One region of the Cytobacillus mangrovibacter genome, then DNA from elsewhere that is predicted to be linked to it. Evidence: riboswitches for the same ligand, from Rfam matches in the RefSeq annotation. Region 1 holds a riboswitch; each other region holds the start of a gene.
What was found. A riboswitch is a leader RNA that binds a small molecule or an ion and turns the genes downstream of it on or off. The one in region 1 is predicted to bind cobalamin.
Positions count from the first base shown of each region.

Region 2: another riboswitch for cobalamin. It lies ahead of ACFYKT_RS12405 (ABC transporter substrate-binding protein); the one in region 1 lies ahead of ACFYKT_RS21645 (ABC transporter substrate-binding protein).
Region 3: another riboswitch for cobalamin. It lies ahead of ACFYKT_RS05890 (ribonucleoside-diphosphate reductase subunit alpha); the one in region 1 lies ahead of ACFYKT_RS21645 (ABC transporter substrate-binding protein).

Region 1 is NZ_JBIACJ010000022.1:37,262-41,552, reverse strand. Features, by position in the region: gene mgtE (magnesium transporter) at 1-357, opposite strand, end outside; gene ACFYKT_RS21650 (hypothetical protein) at 547-1,323, shown strand; cobalamin riboswitch at 1,517-1,713, shown strand; gene ACFYKT_RS21645 (ABC transporter substrate-binding protein) at 1,833-2,810, shown strand; gene ACFYKT_RS21640 (FecCD family ABC transporter permease) at 2,857-3,834, shown strand; gene ACFYKT_RS21635 (adenosylcobinamide amidohydrolase) at 3,838-4,291, shown strand, end outside.
Region 2 is NZ_JBIACJ010000006.1:84,430-88,720, reverse strand. Features, by position in the region: gene ACFYKT_RS12415 (heme ABC transporter ATP-binding protein) at 1-564, opposite strand, end outside; gene ACFYKT_RS12410 (FecCD family ABC transporter permease) at 564-1,604, opposite strand; gene ACFYKT_RS12405 (ABC transporter substrate-binding protein) at 1,601-2,617, opposite strand; cobalamin riboswitch at 2,784-2,972, opposite strand; gene ACFYKT_RS12400 (hypothetical protein) at 3,168-4,291, opposite strand, start outside.
Region 3 is NZ_JBIACJ010000002.1:492,538-496,828, reverse strand. Features, by position in the region: gene ACFYKT_RS05900 (methyl-accepting chemotaxis protein) at 1-873, opposite strand, end outside; gene ACFYKT_RS05895 (MBL fold metallo-hydrolase) at 1,037-1,894, shown strand; cobalamin riboswitch at 2,004-2,182, shown strand; gene ACFYKT_RS05890 (ribonucleoside-diphosphate reductase subunit alpha) at 2,464-4,291, shown strand, end outside.

The sequences.
Region 1 (4,291 bases):
TTTCTTCATTCCGGAGAGGAGGGAAGTAATTTTCTCAGGTGATAGATCATCTAAGAGAACAGCTAAATCATCATTGTCCATTAAATCAAGGACTTTACCTGTTTTTTCAATCCCAAGTTTATTTAACACATCAAGCTGTATTTCTTTGTTCAGCTCTTCCAGCAAGTCTGCGAGCCGATCAGTATTCATAAAGAGCAGAAAGCGGGTTTTATGCTTTTCTGGCAGGTTTTCGTAAATATGAGCGATATCGTAGGGCTGCAATTCATCAAGAATTAGTTCAAAGTCAGTTTTTTTATTTTCTTTTAATGTTTTTATGATGTGAAGAGTAATCTGATTTTCGGTCATGCTTTGAATCAAACTTCTCACACTCCTTCCATCGGACTCTATATCTATATTATAATGCCACGATAATGATAAAAAATTTTGTGGCTGAACGAAATGTGTTATGGTTAATGTAAATGAAATAAACAGGAAAAGCTAGCAATACTTTGATATGATTGAAATAAAAGAACCAAACCAGTTATCTAATGTTCGGAGGTTTCACCATTGAAAAAAAGGAACCAAGTTATTCGTGATATTATTTATATTTATATAAATGAACGTGAGCACTATACGATCACATACGGAATTGAATTTGAAGAGTTTGCTCAAGCCTTATTCCAATCATTAAATCATCTTCTATTGTTGAAGCATCATTTTGAGGATGGTGATTTTAATAGGCATACATTGCATGAGTTTGTATCAAATGACAAGCTGAAGAAGCTTATGGATGATGATGTGTATGGATATGGTGATTTCTGCTGGATTGATTTTGAAGAGGAAGAGGCTTTAAATGAATTGCCAAGCCAGGCAATCGCGGAGCTGCTTTACTTAGGCCATTTGAAAGAGCACCTAAAGCTGCCTTTTTATAATCATCTAAGCAACAGGTATGTCTATTTGGCACATGATGATGGTTGGTTTAATAAGACATACTATCGTGATTTCAGTGATTTTTACCGGATGATGGGAGAGGTCATTCCAGGGAAATTGAGTCAGACAAAAGTTGAAAAGTCATTGCTTGGGATGAAGAAGAAGAGGACATATCCATCCATTTCAAGTGATATTCTTCGTCAGTTAAAACCATTGCTGAGGGAAGGCGTTATTCTCTCAATTAAAGATATTGAACAAAGCCGTACAAATATTGAAATCCCAATTTGGACGATTGGGGACTTTTCGAATATGGATGATATGTATGAGGAATACTTGAATATTATCAAAGAACCATGTGATGCGAAGCTTGTTATTGATAAAAAGTCACGAGAATGGAAAGTTTACGGCCGGTAAATGATAAATTATCGGCTCTTTTTTTATTTAATCCCCTTGCTATCAGCTGAATGATCAACTAAATTCACTAAGGATTACATACGTCCTCAGGTAGTATTGGACAAAATCTACATTTATACGTCAATCCGGAAAATATTAAATATGAATACTCCATTTTGAACATAATCGTGTATAATCGGAATTAGCGGAAAATTTCATACATATAAAGATTAGGTGTCTGACAAAAAGTATTTTTTTGAAGACTTAAAAAGGGAAGTTGGTGTAATTCCAACGCGGTCCCGCCACTGTAAATGGGAGCTAACTGCATTTGCCACTGTACAAGCATGTATGGGAAGGCGCAGGAAGGCAATGACCATAAGCCAGGAAACCTGCCAATCTTTACGCACCATAAACCTACGAGGATAGGAGGTGTTTGACTGGATTCATATTTTTTTTTCGAGCGTATGACTATTCAAACATCTCCATTTCAACTGTGGGGATGTTTTTTTAATTTAGGGAGGAAAGATAAGATGAAAAAATTATATTCATTATTATTCGCAATGCTTCTAGCTGTCGGTGTATTGGCAGGCTGTGGTGGAAATACGGAAGAGCCAAATGAAAATGCGAATACCAAAGATAAAGAAACGCAACAAGTCAAGGAAGAGTCTGCCTTTCCCGTTACAATAAAGGACGCTCTCGATAATGAGGTTATCATCGATGCAAAACCGGAGAAAATTGTTTCTCTTATTCCAAGTAACACGGAGATTGCATTCGAATTGGGATTAGGTGAGCAAATTGTCGGTGTAAATGATTTTGATAATTATCCTGCAGAAGCAGCTGACAAGGAAAAAGTCGGCGGACAGGAATTTAATGTTGAGAAAGTGATTTCATTAAGCCCGAATCTTGTTCTTGCACATGAATCAACTGCTGATGCTGTGGAAGTAGGGCTGCAGCAGTTAAGAGATGCAGGAATTGCTGTGTTCATCGTAAATGATGCGGAAAACTTTGATCAAGTATTTGAAACAATTATTACGATTGGTACGGCAACAGGAAAGAAAGAGGAGGCTGAGAAGCTAGCAGCGAACATGAAAGAAAAGCTTGAAGCAATTATAGCCAAAGCAGCAGATATTACAACAGAAGAACGTAAAAAGGTTTTTGTTGAAGTATCACCAGCACCAGAAATCTTTTCAGTTGGATCTGACACTTTTATGAACGAAATGCTCCACATCATTCATGCTGATAACATTGTGACTGAAGAAGGATGGGTGCAACTGGACTCAGAAGCAGTTATTGAGCGGAATCCAGATGTTATTATTACGACTCATGGGTTTTATACAGAAGATCCTATTGGAAATGTTCTGGGCAGAGATGGATGGCAAGACATCACTGCTGTGAAAAATAAGCAAGTGGTCGATGTAGACTCTGATATGGTTACCCGTACAGGCCCAAGGCTTGTTGAAGGAGTAGAGGAACTTGCAAAAGCTATTTACCCTGAAATATTTAAATAATAAAGGGATCGCCTATTTAATTGCAGCTATCTTTCTATTGGTTGCGATGCTGCTCGGGATATCAATTGGAACGGTTTCCGTTTCTGTTATAGATATTCTGAAAATAATTGGCGCAGAAATTTTCCGCCTGTCACCAAATGAACAGATTGATCCCATGTATACGAATATTGTCTTAAATATTCGGCTGCCAAGGGTTATTTTAGCAGGGTTAGTTGGGGCGTCTCTCGCAATTGCAGGAGCCGCCTTTCAAGGTTTATTAAGGAATCCGCTCGCAGATCCCTATACACTAGGTGTCTCTTCTGGTGCATCAGTTGGTGCGGTATTAACGATGTTTTTTGGTATTTCGATTCCTTTTGTTGGGCTGTTAACCTTACCATTGCTTAGTATCTTATTTGCTTTTATTACGATCTTTGTCGTTATGCTATTTGCCCGTCAAATCGATCGATCGATGAAAGTGGAAACGATCATACTAACAGGGATCATCTTTAGTTCCTTTTTAGGATCAATTATATCGATGATGATTGCGCTTACAGGAGAGGAGCTAAGACTAATTATTGGCTGGCTTCTCGGCAGTGTTTCAATGAGGGGCTGGGCATATATTAAAATTATTCTTCCATTCTTTATCATTGGCTCCTTTCTTCTTCTTATAAACACGAGAGAATTAAATGCGATGTCTTTTGGTGAAGAAAGAGCACAGCATATCGGTGTGAATGTCCAAAAGAGAAAGAAGATCATTCTAATTGCTGGTTCAATTTTGACGGGGGCGGCGGTTGCTGTATCAGGAACAATTGGCTTTGTCGGGCTCGTTATCCCACATTTAACAAGACTTCTATGGGGACCGGATCATAAGCATTTATTGCCGCTTTCCATACTAACAGGAGGAGGCTTTCTCATTTTGGCTGACCTAGTAGCCCGTACGCTTATTTCTCCTTCAGAATTGCCGATTGGTGTGATCACAGCCTTAATTGGTGCACCGGTATTCGGGATTATTTTAATGAATAGAAGAAAGGAAAGAAGAGGATAGATGATGCTAAGTGTACAGGGATTAACAGGCGGATATTCCGGGGATGCCATTGTAAAGAATGTCTCCTTTGAATTAGAAAAGGGTGAATTGTTCGGAATCTTAGGGCCGAATGGCAGTGGGAAAACAACCTTATTAAAAATGCTTAGTGGGATTCTTCCTTTTTCAAGTGGAGATGTTTTCTTAAAAGGAAAATCCCTGAAGATGTATACACCGAAGGAATTGGCGACAATCATCGCAGTTCTATCTCAGCACTCTTCACAATCATTTTCTTATACAGTTAAGGAGACCGTTTCGCTTGGTCGGTATGCCCATCAGAAAGGCTGGTTTCAAACATGGTCTGATGAAGATGACAGCATAGTCATGCAGGCAATGGAACAAACAGGGGTCGCTCACTTTAAAAATCATTATATTCATGAATTGTCTGGTGGAGAAAGGCAGCGGGTTTTTCTTGCACAGG
Region 2 (4,291 bases), on a different contig from region 1:
TGCCAGCTGCCATTCTCGAATCCGATCCATTAGAAGTATTTGATGGCCAATATCAAGATAGGTAGTTGGTTCATCGAGCATTAATAGCTTGGGCTGCTGCGCCATCGTCTTGCCAAGAGCTACTCGCTGCCGCTCTCCGCCGCTTAAGTTTTCAAGGTGGCGATCACTTAAATCATTCAATCCCATCTTATCGAGAATGGAATCAATAAGCCGTTCAATATCGGTTGTCTCTTCGCCTAGCCAATTTTGAAAAGGAAATCGTCCCATCTCTATGACTTCTCTTACTGTAAAACCAATTGGTGGCAAAGATTCTTGCTGTAAGACTGCCAACCATTTAGCTAGTTCTTTTCGCGTATATTGTTCAATCGGTTTCTGATTAATTTCAATTTTTCCAGTCGTTGAAGTTTCCACTCCTGACAATAGCTTTAGTAATGTGGACTTGCCGCTTCCATTCGGTCCAATAATCCCAAGACATTCTCCACGTTTCACTGAAAAGTTTATCTCATCGAGCACTGACTGATTGTCAAACTGTTTACTCAGCTTTTCAACTTCAATAAACACCATCAAATTCCCCCTGACATTTGCTTGTTCCTGCGAAGTAAGTACGCAAAGAATGGTGTGCCAAGAACTGCGGTCACGACTCCAAGTGGGATCTCCGTCGGACTAAGTAATGTACGGGCAATCGTGTCAGCCCAAAGCACGTATATTGCACCGAAGATCACTGACAAAGGCAGTAATATTCGGTAATCTGGTCCAACCATCAGTCTCACTAAATGTGGGACGACAAGTCCAACAAAGCCAATAGTGCCAACGATCGATACTGCAGCAGCAGTAATAAGTGTGGAAACAACCAGCACAACTAACCGAGTTCGTTTAATATTGACACCCAAATGAGCAGCTTGCCGCTCCCCTAATGCAAATAAATTTAATGTTCGTCCATAGGACAGCAAGACGATAATCCCAATGGCTAAATACGGCATGAGCACAAAGGTAAAAGACCAGCCTCTAAGGGCTAAACTTCCCATTAGCCAAAAAACAATCTCATTCACTACCTGATCGGACATCGATACCATAAAGGAAACAATAGCCCCGAGAAAAGCAGAAACAACAACGCCAGATAAAATGATCGTTTCTAATTTATACTTCCCCTGTACATTGGCTAAACGGAGAACGACAAACAAACTGATTAACCCTGTCACAAATGCAACCAACGGAATGGTCCAAGTACCAAATAAAATGGTATGAAACCCGAATAAAATTAAGAATGCAGCACCTACCGCTGAACCAGATGCTACCCCTAATGTATATGGGTCAGCTAACGGATTGCGCAATACTCCTTGAAAACCAGCCCCAGCAAGTGATAAACACGCTCCAACTAGGATGGCAAGAAACACCCGCGGCAAACGAACTTTTAAAATAATTTGCTCAGAGGATGCCGCCCAGTCTGTATTTATGGAACCCTCTAGGAATGGAAGCTGGTGCAGGATAATCCCCCAAACATGTGAAAGGGGCAAATTAGCTGATCCTAACGACAAACTAACAACTACTGAAAGAAGAAGGAGAACGAAACCCGCTCCCCCCCATAGTGCTAATCTTCTTTTCATTTCTTAAACAATTCCGGATAAATGGCTTCAGCCATTTGTGTAAGAGCATCTGTGATTCTAGGACCAGGTCTAGACATGATATTCCCTTCAATGCCAGTCAAATTGCCATCTTGAATAGCTGAAATCTTCTCCCAGCCATTTCTTGACGTAATAAGTTCTGCTAATGGCTTTCCAGATTTATCATCAACAACTTCAGCAGTATACAGAATCACATCTGGGTTATCCTGAATGACCTTCTCCTCATTAATCGCATTCCAGCCTTCCATATCTGAGGCAATATTAATACCTCCAGCTAACGTAATCAGTTCATCCATAAATTCACCCTTGCCAACTGTCCAGCCTGGGGAAAATTCGATATATACTTTTTTCTTCTCTTCATCTTTAAGAGTTGCAGCCGCTTCTGTTACTGCGTCAATATCCTTTTTCATTTGTGCCACAAGTTCTTCTGCTTTTTCCTGTGTATTTGTGATGATTCCAATTTGAAGAATATTATTTAAAATATCGTCCAGCTTTTTCGGCTCTGTTTTATATAATGTCAGCCCTAACCCACGAAATTTCTCCACAATATCATCTTTCATTGAAATGCCGCCAATTACTAAATCTGGATCGGCAGCAATAATCGCTTCCTCATTTGGCTTTGATACCCCGCCTACTTTCGACTTCGTTAATGCTTCTTTAGGATAATCATCAAAATCCGAAACACCGTAAATTTTATCATCCAAGCCTAGAGCAAAAAGAATTTCTGTTTCCGATGGAGAAGTGGAAACAATACGCTCTGGCGCCTTTTCAAAGGTTAATTCTAAACCTGTTGCATCCTTGACTGTCAATGGATAAACTGTTACTTTATCCGTTCCCTCCTCATTCGGTTCGGTATCGGAATTTTCGTTATTTTCAACTTCTGAAGATGCTTTTTGAGCAGAACTGTCCTTTTTTGTCTCGTCATTTCCTGCCCCACATGCACTGATAGTTAACGCTACCAATACTGTTAATAGTAATACTAATAACTTTTTCATTACTCAATCCTCTTCCCTTCGTTTATGGTTCGAGATGAGCTTGATATCATGAAGTCTTCTGAACAACGAAAAAAGCCCTGCTTCCATTCGGAAACAAGGCATGCGAAAACCAGACAAATAAAGTAAATTTATACTGATTAAGCCTATCCTTTTCCACGAAGGATTTCGTTGGCAAGCTATGTAGGCAGGTTTCCTGACTTACGGGTAATGTGACTTCCTCTCCTTCCCATTCCTTAACTGGAACAGTGGTACTGCGAGGTTATCCCCGAATAACAGTGGCGGGACCGCGCCGGATTCACACCGGCTTCCCTTTTAACCTTATCCAACGACAAGGCACCTACTAGCTATCTAAGATTCAATTGGTCAAGCAATATTCTCATCTAGTATTATAGCAATAACTTCAAGATATGAATAGATCATGTATGACTGATAGACTCTAAATTAATTGATTATCAATTTCTTTCTTAGCCTAAACACCATTCTGATAATATCCATAATCCCCCGCCTTCTATGCATCAGATGAGATTTTATCTATAAATCTATATCTGCCCTATTGTCCCACTTCCTCGCCTTGATAGATCCGAAACGCTGGAACAATCGTGTCGGAAACAATTTCTTTTCCTTTTTCGCGAATGAAATCGAGTTTGTAGTAGGCATCGAATCTTTGGCTAATTTCCGTTTTCACTAGCTCTGGTGGAGTGACGACGATGAATTGAAATTTCAGTTTCTCAGCAACAGCGAAAATCGGGTCAAGGACATGGGCTGATGCAGCCTGTCCGAATGGATTATCACAGACTAATGGAACCCAAGCTTGGTCAGTTTCACTCTTAACCGACAATAACATCATCATCATGACCATTCGGGCTGATAGTTTTTGTCCGCCGCTTCCATCGGATTTCGTCTTCGAGCCTTGATTGATCGTCTGCCATGTTGAATAATGCTCCTTTTGCGGCTTCCCATACATAAAAGCATTATCTGTTCTCATGTTGTAGACGAGTAACTCTGGAAATCGATTCCGGAGGGAGACAAATAAAATTTGCTCATCACTAATAAGCTCTTTTATTGCTTGATCTAACACTCGATTATGGTCATCAATCATATCAAATTGCTTCGTAATTTTGTTAATCGCTAATACGAAATGCTGCTTCAATAGCGACTCGACGTCCTCTGGCCTTTTCGGTAATATGTCTTCTTTTAGCTGCACCAGCGGGAATGAGCCTCGCTCATTTTTCACCTTCATTTTTGCAATCATCGAACGGATTGCCTCTGAAATGCTCATAACCTTCATGCTGGCACGACTCGCCCAGAAGTTTTGAGCCCTCTCTGCCCTTTCTTTGTCCCGTTCTAACTGCTCTAACCCACTTTGTGAAAAAAGCTTCATATTCTTTACGACACTTTGGATATGGGTATAATACCTTGTATCTAAATGGTCCAGTGTTGTTAATACTTCATTTTTGAAGCGAATCTCCCAATCCTTGCCTTCAATCGTAAGTTTTAAATTACGCAAAGATTGCTCGATTTTCGCATGCTTTTCCTTGCCTTCCTCCTGAATGGCTTGATGCTCTTCACACCAGGCTAAGATACAGGCTTTTCCCTGGCTCTTGATTTTTTCTATCTCATCATTTGTGAATACTGCTGCTTCCTCCTTGAGGATAACAGATAAGGTTAACAAAT
Region 3 (4,291 bases), on a different contig from region 1:
TAAATTGTCCATCTCTTTTTTAAGATCCATTGCCTTAATTTGACCTTCTTCAGCTAGAATACTTGATTGTATTGAATCCTCAATTAACTCCCTTGTTGAATGAAACATTTTATTTATTACAGCTAAATTATTATGCGCATTATGAGCAATACTTGAAATTTGTTCACTTTGCATTTGACTGCCTGCGGAAACTTCATTAATTGCAATTCTCATCTCATCTTGTGAATTAACACTGAATTGAATTTTTTCATTTACTTTGCTTATACTTTCGACAATATTCAATAATTCCCTTTCGAGATGATCTTTTTGTTCTTCCTTCGCTCTTGAATTAGATTCCGCCTGATTAATGAATTCTTGAAGTTTTTTGTATTGTTTATCATTTAAATGAATTAATACGGATAACAGCACAACTGAAAAAATATAAATCATCAAAAATGAAGAGAATTCTGCTTTCATGTAAGCATAGGGTTCTGTCGGAAAAAAGCTATTATAAAAAAGGATAATTAAACCAAAAACAACACCGATTCCAAAGATTCTTTTATTAAACTGAACCGCAGCAAAAATGGTAAAGAAATATACACTTATAACACCAGACAAATTACCACCCATTAAAAAGGTTGGTATTAAGGTACATACATTCATCCCTATAACCATGATGTATGCAAATAAAAACTCTTTCCCTGTTTTATTCACAAAAAAATAAGCAAGAGGGTAGATCAGTATTTGCATTATATATATGGTACTTTGTAATGAGTTTTGAGCTAAAGATAACATGCCAACCAGCCCAAGGATCGTTGAAATCAAATACGTAACGAGCATCAATTTATTCTTGCTTTTCAAATCCATTAATTTTAACTGTTGTATTGCATTCATGTTGTTTCCCCCATTTTTAGATCGTATACTTTATTATCGGTATTCCTGTGACTTTTTACATATGAACCATAGAAAAATAGATAACTAAGTTATTTTCATTTAATTATTTTACGGAAATTAAGAAACACTAACGATATGCTGTTCCATAGGAGGATGATTATTGATGGATAAGGAAATGAATTATGGAAGTGATTATAAATTTATTCCTGCCACTTCAATCGGCAGTGGCATTGGGTTTCAGCTATTGCCTGACGTATACGCTCATACAATCCAGATTGTTAACATTATCTTCGTCGGTGATCCAAAAACAAACGATTATATTCTAGTAGACGCCGGAATGCCTCATTCAGCAAATGAGATCATCTCAGTTGCCGAAGAACGTTATGGCCCAACTAGTCACCCAAAAGCAATTATCCTAACACATGGGCATTTCGATCATGTTGGAGCAATCATTGAATTAATCGAGCATTGGGACGTTCCCGTTTTTGCACATGAATTAGAAATTCCATTCTTAACTGGCCAATTTAGATATCCTGAACCAGACCCATCAGTTGAAGGTGGACTGGTCGCGAAGATGTCCCCCTTATTCCCTAATGAACCGATTAACTTAGGGAATCATATCGAAAAACTTCCAAGTGATGGAAGCATCCCATTTATGCCGGATTTTAAGTGGATACATACTCCTGGACATTCACCAGGACATGTTTCGCTTTTTAGGGAAAAAGATCGCACACTTATTGTTGGTGATGCCTTTGTAACAGTTAAGCAAGATTCACTATACAAAGTTTTTACCCAGGAACAGGAGATAAACGGACCGCCAAGATATCTGACAACCGATTGGAAATCAGCCAAAAATTCAGTAAGTAAATTAGCAGCTTTAAACCCGAATCTAGCAATTACTGGACATGGATTACCTATGTCAGGTGAAGAATTGTCAACGAATTTAAGAAAATTAGTTCAAGACTTTGATCAAATAGCAGTTCCAGACTATGGAAAATACGTGAGTAAAGACTTACACTAAAGTTTCCTCTTTACGGAAATTAAAAAGTTGTAAAAAATTCTAATCTAGCTTATAATCAATGAAAGTTACATATATAGTATTATCATTTCATTAATACTACAATATACAGTGATAAACCTATAAATATGGTGTCTATTAAGACTTAATAGGGAATCTGGTGTGACTCCAGAACTGTTCCCGCAACTGTAAGTGCCGTCGAAATAAGTGAACCACTGTCCACTCGGATGGGAAGGACTTAAAGTAGGTTAAGGCACAAGTCAGGAGACCTGCCATATTTAGAACGTGTTATCTTCTTCGGGAGCTGGGAAGGTAGAATGAGGGTATTTTTTATAGACCTTTTTTAAGTCTGTGACAATATCAGCGTTTGTTAAACCCATCCTCTTTCTTGAGCGATGGGTTTTTATTTTTCTTCAGAAATAAATAAAGCATTAAGCAAATTTATTTAAAAGTGCTCTTCTTTAGAAGATTGTAGTTCTTGAAAAGTTTCCTAGCGACAAAATCAACCTTTACCAACGTTGAACAATGTTATGAAAAAAGCCTAAAAAAGCATTTATAAAGGAGCGGTTTTTATGAAAACAACGATCCATTCAGAACTGGATAATGTATTACATACGATTAACAGAGCGTCAGACACATTCAATATTGATATTCGTGAACTTGAGCAAAAAATGTCAGAGCAAAACTTAACAGAAGAAGCAGCAAATGAACAAGCACTCCTCTATTCATTGAACAAAATATCAATGGATCAGCCACAATGGACCTTTCTTGCTGCTCATTTATATTTAAATGAGCTTTATTCTAAGGCCGCAACAAATAGAGGATATAACAAAGGATTGAAATATGGTGATTTCTTTGAGCTTATAAATGACCTAACCAAACTAGGAATCTATTCAAGAGATTTACTAGATTTATATACAAAGGACGAAATAATTGAATTAGGAAAAGAAATCGATCCTGAGAAAGATTATCTATTTAATTATGTTGGCTTATTCCTTCTTACTGACCGTTATCTTGCGAAAGATTATGAGAAAAACTTGTATGAATTGCCACAGGAACGATTCATGATTATTGCAATGACTTTGATGAAAAATGAAGATAAATCTAAGCGACTTTCACTTATTAAAGAAGCTTATTGGGCATTAAGTAACTTATACATGACAGTTGCTACCCCCACTCTTTCTAATGCTGGAAAAAGTTATGGACAGCTTTCCTCTTGTTTTATCGATACAGTAGACGATTCATTAGACAGTATTTATTTAAATAATTGGGACATAGCCCGATTAAGCAAAGATGGCGGTGGTATTGGGATCTATTACGGAAAGGTCCGTGCCCTAGGATCAGATATTAAGAAATTCAAAGGAAACTCTTCAGGTGTTGTCCCATGGATCAGACTAATTAATGACACAGCAGTCAGTGTTGACCAATTAGGGCAGAGACAAGGAGCTATCGCCATCTATCTAGATGTATTTCATAAAGATATCATGAATGGTTTTCTTGATTTAAAAACAAACAATGGTGATGAGCGCCGTAAAGCACATGATATTTTCACAGGAGTCTCCATTCCTGACTTATTCATGAAGAAACTAAGAGAGGTTGATCAGTCAGGCAGAGGCATTGGTGAATGGCATACCTTCTGTCCTCATCAGGTTAAGCAAATCATGAGCTGGAAAGATGATAATGGCGTCCCATTAGGTCTTGAGGATTTTTATGATGAGTCAGATAACAGCTACTTCACCCAAAAATATGAGGATGCTGTCAATCACCCTCTTCTACCGAGGAAGACATACCGTGCAATGGATATTATGGCGCGCATCATGGTTGCGCAGCTTGAATCTGGTACACCTTATATGTTCTATCGTGATGAAGCAAACCGACAAAATCCGAACAAACATGTTAGAGGCGAAGGTTACACCTCGATTTATTGCAGTAATTTATGTACAGAAATCATGCAAAATATGTCTGCAACAGTTATTCAGAAAGAGTATCTTGATGAAGACGGAAATATTGTCATTATTCGAAAGCCTGGTGACTTTGTCGTATGTAATCTTTCTTCTATTCACCTTCCAAATGCAGTTAGAGCAAATATATTAGAGCGACTGATCCGTATACAGATGCGAATGCTCGATAACACGATCGATTGTAATAATATTTCTGTTGGACAAGCAAAATGGACAAATGAAAAGTATCGTGCAGTTGGACTAGGTACCTTTGGCTGGCATCATCTACTTGCAATCAAGGAAATTCACTGGGAATCTGACCAGGCAGTTGACTTTGCAAATGAATTATATGAGGACATTGCTTACTATACGATTCTAGCTTCAATGGAATTAGCACAAGAAAAAGGAGCCTATCGACTATTTCCACATTCTGAATGGCAGACGGGAGCCTATTTTAAAC